DNA from 2 places in the Bacillus swezeyi genome. Region 2 is predicted to be linked to the other one. Evidence: riboswitches for the same ligand, from Rfam matches in the RefSeq annotation. Region 2 holds a riboswitch; the other holds the start of a gene.

Region 1 (6,760 bases), 2.1 Mb from region 2:
TCAAAAACTTGATTGGTATAAAGAATGATCGGCATCGGAAACTTTGTAAATTAAAAGGAGCTTCCCGAAAAAAGGAAGCTCCTTTATCAATACTCTATTTTATTATCCGTGTTTTCCCACGTGAGGAAAGGCTCCAGTTTATCCTGAAGCTCCATTTTATAAAAAGGAATGTTTCGTTCGCTTCGTTTTTTCATGATTTCTTCATAAATAAAAGTATCGTCAAAGCCTGCTGATGCTGCATCAGAATGCTTTGCGGCAAAATATATTTCTTTCGGCCTCGCCCAGTATATCGCCCCTAAACACATCGGACAAGGTTCACAGCTTGTATACAAAATGCAGTCGTCAAGCTGGTAATCGCCAAGTGCTTCACAGGCAAGCCGAATGGCCGTCACTTCTGCATGTGCAGTTGGATCATTGCTGGTTGTCACATTGTTTTTTCCTTCGGCAATGATTTTGCCGCCCTTGACAATCACAGCGCCAAAAGGCCCCCCTGTTCCTGATTTCACGCTTTCAACTGCAAGGTCGATTGCGCGCTGTAAGAATGTTTCGTGATTCATGTCTGTATCCTCCTTGGTTGTCTTGCCTTTTTATTATAGCTGATGGTTCCCGTAAAACAAACGTAGTTCAGAATATTCTTTATATTTGATCCGAAGACGTTGATCGAATACAATAAATGCTAGTATCATAAGGACGGGAGAGGATTGTTTGCTTACCTTGTACATTGCAAGACACGGCCAGACGGAGTGGAATATTGAAAAGAGAATGCAAGGCTGGGAGAATTCCGATCTAACAGCGCTCGGTTTAGCAAATGCGAAGGCGCTCGGCGAAAAGCTGAAAGATGTTCAATTTCAAGCGGCTTATGTCAGCACAAGCGGGCGCGCCGTTGATTCTGCCCGGGCGATTCTAAAGGGCCGCTCCATTTCCTTCGTTCAAGACGATATCTTTAAAGAAATCGGCCTAGGCTCTTGGGAAGGAAAAACATATGACGAAATCAAACAACATGATCCTGCCATGCTGGAAGCCTATTTTCAAACGCCTGAACAGTACATGCCGAATGGAGGGGAGAGTTTTCAGGACTTTGAAAGGCGGGTCAGACAAGCGCTTACTCTCATTCTCCAGAAGCACAAGGAAGGGAATGTTCTCCTTGTCAGCCATTCTGTTTTTATCTTGATGCTCTTGAATATTGTTAAGAAGCGGCCGATTCGTGAATTATGGAACTCAAGCTATGTCCATGATACAGCGCTTGCAGTTGTCAGCATATCTGAAGAAGGAAGCGCAGTCATTTTAAAAGAAGGAGACGGGGAGCATCGAATCAAACAGACGAATGTCATTTGGTAGTGCTGTACTTGCTCCTGTGGATGGATAAAGACATAAAGCCTGACCCCAGGGTCAGGCTTTTATTATGTATGGGAATGATTGACGCCATTCTGCTCCTGTTTTGCTTTCTCGCTGAAGCTTGCCAGGATGGCGGCGGCGTTTTTTTGGTTTTCGTGAAGACATACGGTTTTGAGATCGGACAGGGCCGCTACAGCAGCTTTTTTGGCAAACGTGAAAGCCGTATAGGAGAGAGGGCCTTTTGCAACCTGCTGATAAGCCAAAAGGCAAAGGTTCCCCGCGATGTTGCGGCTTAACAGGCGCCGTACAGACCACAGCCGCTCTTTTCCATGATCATCAAACTGGATATATAAGGCCTTCCTGTTTCCCGTGAACAGGCCTGACAGCCCGTTTTCTTTCAATTGTTTCATTAAAATCAACGGTTCAGACAAAAGCGACGCCGTCATTTTAAAGCCGTCAGCGGAGCTTTTGGAAGCCGCCAAAAACGACATGATGGGCGGGTAGCCGGCAAGGTGCCCTCCATTCTGAAAAAGCCGGTCGGCAAGCATTTGATCTGTTTTTTTTATATGGGTTTCAGTATAGCGGAGCAAATGCTCCAGGTCATCAAGCGTATGCAAAAATCCTTTCAGTTCATATTCCATTTCGGTTTGAGCCTGATCGATATCACTTGTTTTCGCTGCTTTCACACTTGAGAGCAGGACATGAAGGTGACGATGCAAAAGATGCATCAGATCACTGATTTTCTGATGTGAATGGCGAAATTGGCGGGCGAGAGCATGTAAATCATTTACATTCAGTCGAATGCTCATATCGGCTTCTCGGCTTCCAGCTGAAGCCGTTCGATCTCCTCGGCAGCTTGCTGTTTAATGATTCTCAGCTTGTCATACACACGAGATTCCGCGCGGTCAAGATCATCCAAAAGTGCATCATACATTTTCCGTGCCTGCCCCCGCCAGCCATTGATATACATTTGATGAGCTTTGAGAATGCAGGAGCTTTCCTGTCTCAGCTCAGCTATGGCAGAATTCAAATCTCTCACATAATGTTGAAGAGAATGAATGTCTTCTTGGTATGCTTTTCTTCTTAATTCCCGTTCTTGGGCATTTCCATCGTCAATCACTACATATTTTCCTTCCCTTCCATCATCTACTATGAATATGTTAAAAGAAAAGAATCCGGAAGAAAATCGTACGAATGAATCAAAAGTCTTAATGTTTTTTCGCTGAACAGACTTTGGATAATGGTTCTTTTGATCTAAACAGGGCGGCAGGCAAGAAAAAGAACCATCCGTTCATTCGGATGGTTCCCTCCTGAATTTTTTGTGAAATTAAACAGTCTGAGCCAGTTTATCCCTTGCTTGTTTAGCGGCTTCGACCATGTTTTTTAATGCGGCGATCGTTTCTTCAGGCTGTCTCGTTTTTAATCCGCAATCAGGATTGACCCAAAAACGGTCAGCCGGGCAAACTTTCAGCGCATCCTCAATGATTGTCAGCATTTCTTCAGTAGGAGGGACGCGCGGACTGTGAATATCATAAACGCCGAGCCCGAGCCCTTTTAAATAAGGATGCTGTTCAAGATAATCAAGGAATCCGCCGTGGCTTCTGCTGTGTTCGATCGTAATGACGTCTGCGTCCAAGTCTTCAATCGTATCCACGATATCTTCAAAGTTGCTGTAGCACATATGTGTGTGAATCTGCGTTGTGTCTTGAACAGATGAAGTGGACAGTCTGAAAGCTTCGGCAGCCCATGTGAGATACTCATTCCAATCCCGTTCTTTCAGCGGAAGGCCTTCCCTTAATGCAGGCTCATCGACTTGGATGATTTGGATTCCGGCTTTTTCAAGCGCTTCGACCTCTTTGCGAAGGGCATGCGCGATTTGGAAGGCGATTTCTTTTCTCGGCAGATCATAGCGGGCAAATGACCAGTTTAAAATCGTCACAGGTCCTGTCAGCATGCCCTTTACTTTTTTAGAAGTCAATGACTGCGCATAAACCGTTTCTTTTACCGTCATCGGCTCTTTAAATTCAACATCCCCATAGATCACAGGCGGACGGACGCAGCGGGAGCCGTAAGACTGAACCCAGGCGTATTTGGTAAAAGCGAATCCCCCAAGCTTTTCACCGAAATATTCAACCATGTCAGTCCGTTCGAATTCTCCGTGCACAAGGACATCAAGCCCGATGTCTTCCTGAATGTCAATCCATCTTTTTGTTTCCTCTTTAATAAACGACCTGTATTGTTCGTCTGACCATTCTTGTTTCCGCCACTTTTGCCGTGCGCTTCGCACTTCAGCGGTTTGCGGGAAGCTTCCGATCGTCGTTGTCGGCAGAACAGGAAGGCCGAGAGATTCATTTTGAATCCGCAGTCTTTCTTCAAATGCCGTCAGACGGGCAAAGTCTTCCTCAGTCAGTTTGTCTCGTTCTTCGGCAAAAGCTGTATTGGTCGCGGCGCCGTATCGTTTTAGAGCTTGAAGGTGTTCGTTTGCATCATTGATCTGGCTTTGTACGGCCGCTTTCCCGGAAACTAAGCCTTCCTTCAGAAGCGTAAGCTCTGAAAGCTTTTCCTTAGCGAAGGATAAACCGTTGATCAAATCATCGGCAAGCTGTTCTTCAGGGTGCTTTGCTACCGGAACATGGAGCAGGCTGTTTGAAGGCTGAATCCAGATTTCGCTGGCCCCGAGTCCGCTTATCAGCTCGGCCGTCCAATCAAGACGCTCTTCAAGATTGGCTTTCCAAATGTTTCGTCCGTCTAAAATGCCCGCGGCAAGCACTTTATCTTTCGGGAAGCCGTGCGCTTTCAGGTGCTCGAGGTTTTTGCCTTTGTCATGAACGAAATCAAGTCCGATTCCTTCAACAGGAAACGAAATCAGTTCTTTATAGGCATCGACTGAATCAAAGTATGTTTGCAGAAGTACATTCAGCCCTGACACGTTATCTTTAATCTTCTCATAGATTTCTTTTGCAGCGGCTGCTTCAGCAGGTGAAGCCGTGACAAGAGCGGGTTCGTCAATTTGCACCCATTTGACGCCTTCCTGTTCAAGCTCTTTTAGAAGTTGGGTGTAAAGCGGGATCATTTGCTGATAAATGTCTTTGATGTCTTGTGTCTCGTAGCCTTTTGCCAGCGCTACAAAAGTGTAGAGCCCAAGAATGACGGGCTTCGTTTCCACGCCCAATGCCGTTTTTGCTTTCTTATAATCTTCAAGCGGTTTGTTTTTTGTTAAGCGGTATTGTGCATTTTTTTCGTATTCAGGGACGATGTAGTGATAGTTTGTGTTGAACCATTTCGTCATTTCGCAAGATACAGCTTCTTTTGTTCCTCTTGCCATTGCAAAATAAGTATCCAACGGGTCGTTTAAATCCTTGAATCTTTCAGGAATCCAGTTGAACATAACCGCCGTGTCAAGAACATGGTCATAGAACGTAAAGTCTGAAACCGGTATGATATCGATTTGCTGATCAAGCTGAGTTTTGAGCGCTGCAAAAAATTGTTCGTCGATTTCTTTCAGAAAGGTCTCGCGATCTGTTTTTCCTTTCCAATAAGCCTCAAGCGATTTTTTCCATTCCCTGTTCAAGCCGATTCTTGGAAATCCCAAGCTGCTTGTTTTCACATTTGTCATTCAGGTATCCTCCTTTTAATGTTCAATAAAAAAAGACACTCACTCTCCGGACAGATTGAAGGTGAATGCCTAATACAGCATTTTTGCGAACGAGAAATAAACGTAGCCTATTGTTACGTCAACTCGAACACCTCCTATCGACCGTAGGTATATGGTGCATCAGAACAGGCAGGTCTCCTGGCTCGTGGATCAACAGTTATTTCACCCTTCCCATATAGAAACAGTGGGTTTTTTGAAATAACCTACTCATTTACAGTGGCGGGACCGCGTTGGATTTTCACCAATCTTCCCTTTTAAAATCTAACCTCGCATTAGATTACCGTGTTCCTAGTGTTGAAATTGTTTAGTAGATTATATACCCTCATGTTCTTTTAGTCAAAATAATTTTTGAATTCTTACTATTAAAAAGATTCTTCATTATCAGCCGGGAATTATCCGACATCATGAAAAAGCCGCCGACCAATGTCGGCGGCTCCGGTTGTTAAAGGGAAAGAAGTTTTGTTTCGCCAGCCTTTTCAGCTAAAATCTCAGGAGCTGTCAAATATAAAAATCCGTTTCCGATCAGCGCCTTTGAATAATCGAGAGGAAGAGTCCTGCGGATCAGCTGAGCGTATAGTTCCGGCTCTGTCAGTTTTCGTTTAAATGCGTCCTCTTCCATTGATTTTATAAGAGCAAGCGCGCCGCTGGCATGAGGAGTAGCCATCGACGTTCCGGTTAACTTCCCGTATTGCTGACCAGGCAATGTTGATAAGATTTCTTCGCCTGGTGCGACGAGATCTATTTCCTTATTGGCGTTTGAAAATTCAGACGATTCTCGCGTCAGCGATACAGAGCCGACAGCAATCACTTCATTGTACGCGGCCGGATATGAATATTCCTCTGTACGGTCATTTCCGTCGCCTTCATTTCCGGCTGCACAGACGACGAGAACACCGCTATTGACGGCATTTGCCACAGCTTCTTTCAATTCGGGAACATCGGCCGGTCCGCCAAGCGACATTGAAATGATGTCCGCTTTTTGTTCAACGGCATAATTGATGCCGTTGATAATCCATTCATATGCACCGCTTCCGTCTTCTCCGCCGAGCACCTTAACGATTAAAAGGTTTGCCTCAGGGGCAACACCGGAAATCCCGCCGTTTTTGTCATTGGCAGCAATCGTACCCGCAACATGGGTGCCATGTCCATTATAATCATTAAACTGATCTTCTTTTCCGTTGTCATCGTCAGTGAAGTTTTTGCCTCCGATAATTCTATCCGCTAAATCAGGATGGGTTGCGTCACAGCCTGTATCAAGCACTGCCACAGTGACATCTTTTCCTTTAAAACCTTGTGACCACAGCTCCGGTGCCTTAATCGCATCGATTCCTTCCGGCAGTTCATTCACGTCCATCAGCTTCGCGTCAGTGACATAAGGAATTAATCGCATTTGCATTTCAAAGCCCTCCTTGTTTTGTGCTGCTTTAGATGGGTTACAAGGTGCGTGATTATATTTTAAAACATTTATTTTGCTAAAAAAAGGTTCATTTGTATGAATTTTATGAAAAATCTAAAAAATAGAGAATAGGTGAGGAAAGTCGAATAATAGGAAATGATGCTGTTATTGTAAGCAATAAGACCTGAGCCGAATGGTAAAAGAGATGAAAGAATAACTAGATCCATGAGAGTTGATTTCCTCATATTATCGGGAGCAAAAGGCCATCCTAATGAAAAAAGGAGGTGGCTGATGATGAAAGAAAAAGAAGAATACCAAAGGCAAGAGCTTTCAATCGAACAAGCCCAATATGTACCCCATCCGAAATTTGACGA
Region 2 (10,564 bases):
ATTTTTCTCGTGAGCAAGCTTTTCGCAGCTGTCGTAGACCCAATCGTGGGAACATCGATCGATTACCGGAAGAATATCGGGCCAAAAGGGAAATTCAGGCCGTATTTATTATACGGAAGCTTTGTGCTCGCCATTTTGACAGTGCTGACATTTATTTCGCCAAACCTTTCACCGGCAGGCAAATTGATTTATGCTTATGCATCATACATGCTTTGGGGACTCGGCTATTCCTTTGTCAACATCCCTTACGGATCACTCGGCGCTGCCATGACACAAAATTCGGTGGAACGGACATCGCTCGCTTCTTTTCGTCAGGCCGGATCACTCGGCGCCCTCTTTGTAACGAGTATTGTCGTCATCCCGATGATTGTCAGGTTTGACAACCCTGCGGTCGCATATCCGGTTGTCATGGGTCTGATGTCCTTGCTGGGCGTGCTGTTCTTCTACATCTGCTACCGAAATTGCAATGAACGGATTATTGTCAAAGATGAAAAGTACAAGCAGGAAAAAGTGACTTTCAAGGCGATTTCCAAAACGTTTTTTACGAATAAACCGCTGTTGACGCTCATTCTCATGACGATTTTTACGATTTCCGCCTATAACATCAAATCTGCGATGCTGATTTATTTTGCGCAGTATAACCTTGGCAATGCCGAGCTGATGGCCTATATGAACTTTATAATCATCGGTTCTTCCTTTATCGGCGTCATCATGCTGCCAAAGCTAGTTAAACTTTTCGGGAAGAAGCAAACCGCGATCTTCGGTCTTGGGATTTCCGTTTGTGCGGATCTGATCAACTTTTTCGTGCCGAGCAATGTCTTTGTATTTACGATTCTCGCCAGCATCGCATTCATCGGCATCAGCATTCCGAACGGAATCACATGGGCATTTGTATCAGATGCGATCGATTATGGCGAATGGAGAACAGGGGAGCGAAAGGAAGGAACCGTATATTCGCTGTTCAATTTTTCAAGAAAACTCGCTCAGTCGCTTTCAGGCTTCCTGTCGGGGATCGGGCTCGGCATCATCGGCTATGTTCCGAACGTCGCCCAAAAAGCGGGGACGCTGCTCGGTATTAAAGCGATTCTGCTGTTATATCCTGCAGCGGCATTGGCAACGGCCATGCTCGTCCTCGGCTATCTGTACCGTCTGACAGATCAGAAGCATGCCGAAATGGTTGCTGAGATCGAGTCGAGGACATAGCCGAATATCACTTTCTAAAAAGCGCTCATGTTATGGTAAACTGATGGTATCAACAGCAGGAAAAGGCGGGTTAAAAACAATGTCAGTAACGATTAAAGATATTGCCAGGCTGGCGAATGTATCACACACCACAGTATCCAGAGCGCTGAATAACAGTCCGCTGATTAAAGAAAAAACGAAGCGGAAAATACTCGATATCGCAGCCGAAATGAATTATAAACCGAATTTCAATGCGAAAAGCCTTGTCGCGCAAAAGTCGTTTACGATCGGCTTGTTTTTGACAAGTCTGACAGACGGAACGTCTTCGAGCTTTTTTGCAGATGTTCTGCGCGGTGTCAACAAAGTGATCGATGAAAACTATAATATGTTTGTCAGGGGGATCGACGACTACCATGATTTGTCCTCCATTCACCGCAACCGTTATGACGGCATCATTTTAATCAGTCAAAGCGAACGGGATCAGGCATTTCTTGATCATGTGCTCAAGCAAGGCATCCCGGTTGTCGTACTGAACAGAAAAATTCAGGGGCAGTCTGTCATTAATATATTGGCCAATGAAAATGAAGGGGCTTACCTTGCAGCTTCACATTTCATCGAAAACGGCCATAATCGGATGGCGATGGTTCAAGGAAAAGAAGGTTTCAAGTCTTCCCAGGAAAGAAAAGCGGGTTTTCTCCATGCGCTTCGCGCCCACGGCCTTCCCGTTCAGAGCGAATATCTCATCCGCGGCGACTATACGATGAAAAGCGGATACAGTGCAGTTGAAGCATTGCTGCGGCTGAAAAATCCTCCGACAGCTTTGTTTTGTGCCAATGATGATATGGCGATTGGAGCGATGAACGCCCTTTATGCAAATGGAAAGCGCTGTCCTGACGATATGTCGATTATCGGTTTTGATGATATTGGTTTTTCGGCCTATACAACACCGTCTTTGACAACCATTAAAAAACCGACTGAAAAAATCAGCGTGCTTGGAGCAGAGAGCTTGTTGTCCCTGATCGAAAATCCGCTTGCTGAATGCAGGCAAACGCTGATCAGCACAGAGCTGATCGTTCGGAATTCCGTCAGGAAATTGTAGCATCTTCATTGATGCGCCGCAAAATGTTAACGTGTGCAATCAAGAAGGAGGGGACTTAGTTGGAGAGATTGTCCAAACGTATAAGGTGTAAGCCGACATATCCCGAACGGATTTTGCAAATCGGGGAAGGAAATTTTATGAGGGGATTTATTGACTGGCAGATTCATAGATTGAATGAAGAAACAGATTTTAACGGCAGCGCCGTCGTCGTTCCTCCGCGCCGCGGTTCAGTGCAGGCTTTGAATGAACAGGATGGGCTTTATACGCTTTATCTGGAAGGCCGTCAGGAAGGACGAGAAATTCGTGAATCCGTTGTCATTACATCGATCAGCAGGGGGGTCAGCAGCTATGAGCATTATGATGAATTTATGGCTGTTGCCGATCTTCCGGATTTGCGGTTCGTCTTTTCAAATACGACTGAGGCAGGCATCGTTTTTCTGCAAGAGGACCGGCTTCATGACCGTCCGCAGAAGAGTTTTCCAGGAAAACTGACCGCTCTTTTATACAGAAGGTACCGCACGTTTGACGGAAGTGAGGAAAAGGGTCTCGTGATTCTTCCGTGTGAACTGCTTGAGGACAACGGCAAAAAACTGAAAGAGATTGTGTTGCAATATGCAGAACTGTGGGAGCTGGAGAAAGGGTTCATGGATTGGCTTGAACGGGCAAATGTGTTTTGCAATACGCTTGTAGACAGGATTGTGCCGGGCTTTCCGAAAAAGAATGCCCATCAGCTTGAGAAGGCCGCGGGGTACCGCGATTCCCTGATCGTGACAGCCGAGCCGTACCATTTGTTTGTCATTGACGGACCGGATTGGCTTCAGGATGAGCTGCCATTTCAACAAGCCGGTCTGAATGTTGAATTTGTCCATGATGTTGCGCCGTACAGGGTGCGAAAGGTTAGGATATTAAACGGCGCTCATACCGCAATGACGCCTATTGCTTATTTGGCGGGGCTTGATACAGTTCGTGAGGCGGCTGAAGACGAGCTTGTCGGAGCATTCATTCAAGAGCTGATCGAACATGAGGTGATCCCGACGATTGATTTGCCTGCGGCTCAGCTGCATTCTTATATGAAGGAAATTCTGGACCGGTTTAAAAATCCGTTTATCCGTCATCAATTAATTGATATTTCCCTGAATTCGTTTGCGAAGTTTAGAATTAGAAACTTGCCCGTTTTAACGGAGTCCGTCAAACAAACCGGCAAGCTTCCTGCAAGAACCGTATTTGCTTTAAGCGCTTTAATTTATTTTTATCAAGGCAAACGCGGTGATGAAGACATTCCGCTGTCTGACGATGCGGAGACATTGGCATTCCTGCAAGGGCTTTGGGCGGATGAAGCAGATGTCGCAAAAATCGCACGCCGTGTCCTTCAATCTGAAAAACTATGGGGGCAGAATCTGAATGAATGGCCAGGCTTAACAGATAGAGTGGCAGAATATTTAGGGAGCATCAAACAAGCCGGTATGAAAGAAGCGCTGAAAAACATGATGAAAAGCCAAATGGCTGAGCTGGGGGATATATAATGAAAGACTGCTTGATCATCAATCCTGCAGATAACGTCGGAATCGCGTTAAGAGATGTAAAGACAGGCGAAACGATCGCCGCGGGAGAACAGACGATTCTCATCAAGGGGACGATCATGAAAGGCCATAAGTTTGCATTAAAGGACATCGCCAAACATGAAAATATCGTCAAATACGGTTTTCCGATCGGGCACGCTACGGAAGCCATTCAAAAGGGAGAATGGGTGCACACGAACAATGTGAAAACGAATTTGGGCGGTGTTGAAGAATACAGCTACAAACCGAGATTTACAGAAAATCCATATGAAAAAGAGCCGCTCACGTTTAAAGGCTTTAAACGAAAGGACGGCAAAACAGGAATCAGAAACGAGCTATGGATCGTACCGACGGTCGGCTGTGTAAATGGCGTCGCAGAGTTAATCATTAAAGAATTTAAGGCTGAGATCGGCGACATCGCTCCATTTGAAAGTGTTCACGTATTAAAGCATCAGTACGGCTGTTCACAGCTTGGTGATGATCATATCAATACGAGAACGATTTTAGCGAATGCCGTCAAACACCCAAATGCCGGCGGCGTGCTTGTGCTGGGCCTCGGCTGTGAAAACAACAGCATTCACGAATTCCGGGAAGCACTCGGGGATTATGATCATGACCGGGTGAAATTTCTTCTTTCCCAAGAGGTCTCAGACGAGGTCACCGAGGGTGTCAAACTGTTAAAAGAAATTTACGAACATGCACAGTTTGACAAACGAGAGGATGCACCGCTTTCAGAATTAAAGATTGGATTGAAATGCGGCGGTTCTGACGGTTTTTCGGGTATCACAGCGAATCCGCTGCTCGGCAGGCTGTCCGACTTTCTGATCGCCCAAGGCGGAACGGCGGTTTTGACGGAAGTGCCTGAAATGTTTGGAGCGGAAACGCTGCTTATGGAGCGGGCTGAAAACGAAGAAGTATTTCATAAAATCGTCCGTTTGATCAATGAGTTTAAACAGTATTTTATCGACCACCGTCAGCCGGTTTATGAAAATCCGTCTCCCGGAAATAAAGAGGGGGGGATTACCACATTGGAGGATAAGTCGCTCGGCTGCACGCAAAAAGCCGGCACTTCAAAGGTAACGGATGTGCTTGACTACGGTGAGATTTTGAAAAAGAAAGGGCTGAACTTGCTGAGTGCGCCGGGCAATGACCTTGTCGCTTCATCTGCGCTGGCTGCCGCAGGATGTCAAATCGTCCTGTTTACGACAGGCAGGGGCACGCCTTTTGGCACGTTTGTGCCGACGATGAAAATGTCGACAAATACAAACATGTATGAAACGAAGCGCCATTGGATCGACTTTAATGCAGGCAGGGTGCTCGAAGACCTTTCTGAAGAGGGCATTCTGAAGGAACTGATCGATTTTCTGCTTGAAGTGGCAAGCGGCAAACAGCTGAACAATGAAAAAAACGATTTCAGAGAACTGGCAATCTTTAAAACAGGCGTCACATTGTAAGGAGGGAGTCAGACTTGACTCTGAATAGAAAAAAAGAGGAGATCTTAAGGCAGATCACCGTTCCCGTTTTTCCAAACCGCCATTTTGATGTCACTGAGTTCGGAGCGGATGCCAGCGGTAAGGCGGATTCAACGGCGGCAATTCAGCAGGCGATCGATGAAGCTTATCAAGCAGGCGGCGGAACAGCGATTGTGCCAAAAGGCGTGTTTCGTTCCGGAGCGCTCAGGCTGAAAAGCAATGTAGAACTGCATATCGAACAGGGAGCCGCCATCAAGTTCAGCCCAAATCCGGACGATTACCTTCCCGTTGTTCTCACGAGATTTGAAGGAGTTGAACTTTATAATTATTCACCGCTTATCTATGCTTACGAAGCCGAAAATATTGCGCTGACAGGCAAAGGAACGCTGGACGGCCAAGGGGATGAAGAGCATTGGTGGCCGTGGAAGCGGGGAACAAACGGCCAGCCTTCACAGGAAAAAGACCGCGATGCCCTCTTTGAGATGGCGGAGCGGAATGTGCCGGTTGAAGAGCGGCGGTTTGGAAAAGGCCATTATTTAAGGCCGAACTTTATTCAGCCGTACCGCTGCCAAAATATTTTGATCAAGGATGTTACCGTGCTGAATTCGCCGATGTGGCAGGTTCATCCCGTGCTTTGCGAGAATGTGACCGTAGACGGCGTCAAGGTGGTCGGACATGGGCCCAACACCGATGGAGTCAATCCCGAATCGTGCAAAAATGTGGTGATTAAGCATTGCCATTTTGATAATGGCGACGATTGTATTGCCGTCAAATCAGGAAGAAATGCCGATGGCCGGAGGATCAACATACCGGCGGAAAACATCGTCATTGAGAATAATGAAATGAAAGACGGCCACGGAGGCGTAACGATTGGCAGCGAAATTTCGGGCGGTGTAAAAAACATATTTGCCGAAGGCAATCTCATGGACAGTCCGAATCTGGACAGGGCTCTCCGCATTAAAACGAATTCAGTGCGCGGAGGCATTCTCGAAAACATTTATTTTTACAAAAACGTTGTAAAAAGCCTGAAACGGGAAGTGATTGCCATTGATATGGAATATGAAGAAGGAGATGCCGGAAACTTTAAACCGGTCGTCCGCGACATTGAAGTGGATCAGCTGAAAAGCACCGGCGGACAATACGGAATTCGGGTTTTGGCATATGACCATTCACCGGTTACCGGGCTGAAGGTGACCGATTCTAAGATTGACGGCGTCGAGATTCCGATGGAATTGAAGAATGTGAAAGATCCTGTTTTTTTAAATCTTTATATTAACGGGAAGCGCTATGATTCATCTGAACAATAAACAGAAATCCTCTGCCGATAAGCAGAGGATTTTTGTTAGATAGAGCGGATAATCCCGCCTTCCACCCTTTGAGCCGAGCCATTGATGGCCGCAGCTTTCCCAGAGGCGAGATAGACGATTGTGCTGGCCACTTCTTCCGGTTTAGCATAGCGCTGAATTAAAGAAGTCGGCTCATTCACTTTGAAATAATCTTTGACAAATGTGTCTAAATCGGTTTCCTCCGCAGCGGCTGCCCCTTCCATATAATTGGCGACGCCTTCGGTCCAGGTAGGCCCCGGAAGAACCGAATTGACGGTCACATTTGTCCCTTTTGTCATTTCCGCCAAACCTCTTGATAAACTGATCAAAGCGGTTTTCGTCATGGAATAAGGAATCATCTGTGGTAGCGGCTTGATGCCGGCTTCACTCGCCAAATTAAGAATCCTTCCTTCGTTCCGCTTCAGCATGTTCGGCAAAAAGGCGCGGCAAAGGCGGACGGCGCTTAAGACGTTCACTTCAAAATATTTGAGCCACTCTTCGTCTGTGACATCCGCAAATTCCTTCACTTCGAAAAACCCCATGTTGTTGACGAGAACATCAAGCTCCCCGATTTGTTCGGCTTTTTCTGCGAATGTCCGGCTTTCTTTTGGGGCAGATAAATCAGCGGCGATTCCGTGAACAGTCCCATATCGGGAAAGCTCCTCAACAACGGACTGGACTTTCTCTTCCGTCCGTCCGTTTACGATCACCTCTGCACCTTCGGCAAGAAAGGCTTCGGCCGTCGCTTTTCCTATCCCTGCCGTAGAACCTGTGACTAAAACGAGTTTGTTTTGCAGTTTCAAATCCATCTAAAATCAATCCTTGTTAAAAGTGTATGATGAAAAAGCGTCCAATACCAGTATAGCGCAGCCGGACGGTGTGGTCGAAAATCGTGCTTCAGAAAGGTTGGCAAGCCTATTGTTCTCTTTCTTTTAATGCTTTATGAATATCATCCATCGGACGGAGCCCATTTTTTTCATGACTTCAGCCGCCTTTAGCGGATCGTTTTTTCGAATGCGGCAGCCATTTCCCATATTGCCATTTTGGACTGGCGGAATGATTGAAAAAGAAGAACGGCTGAAAACTGAAGGATGTACGGATTTTTGGATGTTTCTGTAATCAGATTGTGAAACTGTTCGTCAAGCCCTGCCGCATCATGCTTCCTTCCCTCTTTGAGTACATCTTCATATTCGGCTGCAATTGAATTCGGCTCTGGATAAATCTTCACGCGCCAAGAGCGTTGCCGCCAAGACCTGGAGCTGAGCGAACGGCGGATAGATCGTCAGCGCATGATCGTAATTTTTGTTTTAACAAAGCCTTGAGATTCCAAAAGCAGGAGTGCTTCCCTGACAGGGGTGCGGCTGACGCCGATCGCTTCGGCGGGATCGAAGTCTGTGACTTTTTCGACGGGGCTCAAGCGTCCCGTCAACAATCCAGCGCTTGATTGAATTTGCTGAAAGACTGATTTGAGAAGTGAAATTTTTCGGTATCGGCTATGCGATATATCGTAATTGCTATTGCGAATTCGTTTGAAAACACCCTTTTTCAAATCTCGTATACAAGCCTGATCCGATTATAGTATAATAATTCAGAAATTAGGATACGAATGAGTCAGAAAGGTGCTGCTTCCTGGAAGCAGCTTAAAAGGGGAAGCCGGTGAAAACCCGGCGCGGTCCCGCCGCTGTCATTGGGAGCGAACCGGATGCTAAACAAGCGCCTGAAAGCGATGATCAAGAGCCAGAATGCCTGCCTGGATGATGACGCGCGTAGTCTGCGAGGACAGATGCGGTGTAAGCGATGTGCACATTTTTTGTCCGTTCATTGTTTGCTGCATCTTTACTGAGTAGAGATGTTTTTTATTTTATCCCGAGGAGGAAGCAAGATGAAGAAGTTTGCAGGTTTGTTGCTTTCACTGCTTTTGGCCGCTGGTGTCCTGGCCGGCTGCGGATCAGCGGAAGCGCCGGCACAGCAGCAAAAACAGGAAAAAACAACTGAAGCGTTTCCGGCTGAAGTAAAGGATGCTTCAGGAAAAGAAATCAAGATTGAAAAAGAACCGCAGAAAATTGTCTCTTTGATGCCGAGCAATACCGAGATTACATATGCCCTCGGCCTGGGCAAAAAAGTCGTCGGTGTGACGGATTTTGATACATATCCAAAAGAAGTGAAGGATGTTGAAAAAATTGGCGGCATGGAATTTAATACGGAAAAAATTATCTCACTAAATCCCGATCTGGTACTGGCCCATGCTTCATCGATGCAGAGTGCTGAAGAAGGGTTGAAACAGCTGCGCGATGCCGGGATTCCGGTGGTAACGGTCAATGATGCGACGTCCTTTGAGGAAACGTACCAGTCGATCAATATGATTGGAGAGGCGACCGGTGCGAAGCAGGAGGCCGGAGACCTTGTGAAGAGCATGAAATCAGATCTTGCCGCTATTAAAGAAAAAGCTGAAAGGATTTCTGAAAGCGAGCAAAAAAAGGTATTTGTCGAAGTTTCTCCCGCCCCTGACATTTATACGACCGGAAAAGGCACCTTCATGAATGAAATGCTGGAAGCGATCCATGCGAAAAATGCCGCTTCAGAACAGGAAGGCTGGGCCAAGATGACAGAGGAATCGATCGTCAAGCTGAATCCTGATGTGATCGTGACAACAAACGGCGCCACATCTGTCGACGAGATCAAAAAACGTAGCGGCTGGAGCAATGTAAAAGCAATTCAAAATAACGAAGTATACGACGTGGATCCTGACCTTGTGACCCGTCCGGGACCGCGGCTGATCAAAGGGGTCGAAGAGCTTGCGGAAAACATTTACCCTGACGTTTTTAAGAAATAACCGCTTTGCGGCATATCTCGCCAGTTTGATATTTTTGTCGGCCTCTATTCTTATGGGAATCTCTATCGGATCTTTGGAGATTCCCATTCCTTCTATTATCAAGGTTTTTTTGCATGAATTGTTCGGTATTCAAGGGATAGAGCCTGATCCGACAGAAGCGAACATCATTATGAAAATCAGGCTTCCGAGGGTGATTTTGGCTGCGCTCGTCGGTGCGGCGCTGGCTGCGGCGGGCGCCGGATTTCAGGGGCTTTTGAAAAACCCGCTCGCAGATCCATATACGCTGGGCATTTCATCGGGAGCGGCCGTGGGAGCCGTCGTTACTCTGTTTTTCGGAATTCAGCTCCCGGTTATCGGAAGTTTCACACTTCCGTTTCTGAGTGTCGCCGCAGCTGTTGCCGTGATTTTTATGGTTTTGCTGTTTGCCCGGCTCGTCCACCCGTCACTGACGCTGTCTGCATTGATTTTAACCGGGATTATCTTCAGTTCTTTTTTGGGTGCGCTTATTTCTTTAATGATTGCACTGACGGGCGATGATTTAAAACCGATCGTTCATTGGCTGCTTGGCAGCGTGTCGATGAGAGGCTGGAGCTATATTTTTCTGTTTTTGCCGTTTTTTCTGTGCGGAATTGTCGGTTTATTGCTGAATGCAAGAGAATTAAATGTGATGACATATGGAGAGGCAAAAGCCAAGCTGCTCGGCGTCAATGTGGAATCGAGAAAGATCGCCGTACTCATCTCCGGATCTGTTTTAACCGGGGCAGCCGTTGCTGTATCGGGCACGATCGGATTTGTCGGTCTTGTTGTTCCCCACATCATCCGCCTGATATGGGGAACAGATCACAGACATTTGCTGCCGCTTTCCATCCTCAACGGCGCCGGATTTCTGGTGCTTGCTGATTTGACGGCACGTACGATTATCGAGCCGTCTGAACTGCCGATCGGGATCATAACAGCCTTAATAGGAGCGCCGGTATTCGGATTTATTTTGATTCGCCGGCAGCGTGGAGGAATTCACAATGTTGGACGTTCGTAATCTTTCAGGTGGATACGGCCGGAAAGATATCGTGAAACACATCAATTTTTCAGTTGCA

Evidence for each region. A riboswitch is a leader RNA that binds a small molecule or an ion and turns the genes downstream of it on or off. The one in region 2 is predicted to bind cobalamin.
Region 1: another riboswitch for cobalamin. It lies ahead of metE (5-methyltetrahydropteroyltriglutamate--homocysteine S-methyltransferase); the one in region 2 lies ahead of RBH91_RS18445 (ABC transporter substrate-binding protein).

Annotation. Positions count from the first base shown of each region.
Region 1 covers NZ_CP133085.1:1,622,760-1,629,519, forward strand. The annotation lists gene RBH91_RS08035 (hypothetical protein) at 1-28, shown strand, start outside; gene RBH91_RS08040 (guanine deaminase) at 87-557, opposite strand; gene RBH91_RS08045 (histidine phosphatase family protein) at 706-1,338, shown strand; gene RBH91_RS08050 (hypothetical protein) at 1,401-2,144, opposite strand; gene RBH91_RS08055 (DUF5082 domain-containing protein) at 2,141-2,455, opposite strand; gene metE (5-methyltetrahydropteroyltriglutamate--homocysteine S-methyltransferase) at 2,663-4,951, opposite strand; cobalamin riboswitch at 5,102-5,291, opposite strand; gene RBH91_RS08065 (S8 family peptidase) at 5,433-6,386, opposite strand; gene RBH91_RS08070 (transcriptional regulator SplA domain-containing protein) at 6,678-6,760, shown strand, end outside.
Region 2 covers NZ_CP133085.1:3,684,818-3,695,381, reverse strand. The annotation lists gene RBH91_RS18485 (glycoside-pentoside-hexuronide (GPH):cation symporter) at 1-1,203, shown strand, start outside; gene RBH91_RS18480 (LacI family DNA-binding transcriptional regulator) at 1,283-2,281, shown strand; gene RBH91_RS18475 (tagaturonate reductase) at 2,341-3,804, shown strand; gene RBH91_RS18470 (UxaA family hydrolase) at 3,804-5,294, shown strand; gene RBH91_RS18465 (glycoside hydrolase family 28 protein) at 5,309-6,619, shown strand; gene RBH91_RS18460 (SDR family NAD(P)-dependent oxidoreductase) at 6,655-7,446, opposite strand; gene RBH91_RS18455 (FCD domain-containing protein) at 7,632-7,865, opposite strand; gene RBH91_RS18450 (GntR family transcriptional regulator) at 7,920-8,066, opposite strand; cobalamin riboswitch at 8,238-8,405, shown strand; gene RBH91_RS18445 (ABC transporter substrate-binding protein) at 8,520-9,470, shown strand; gene RBH91_RS18440 (FecCD family ABC transporter permease) at 9,433-10,506, shown strand; gene RBH91_RS18435 (ABC transporter ATP-binding protein) at 10,490-10,564, shown strand, end outside.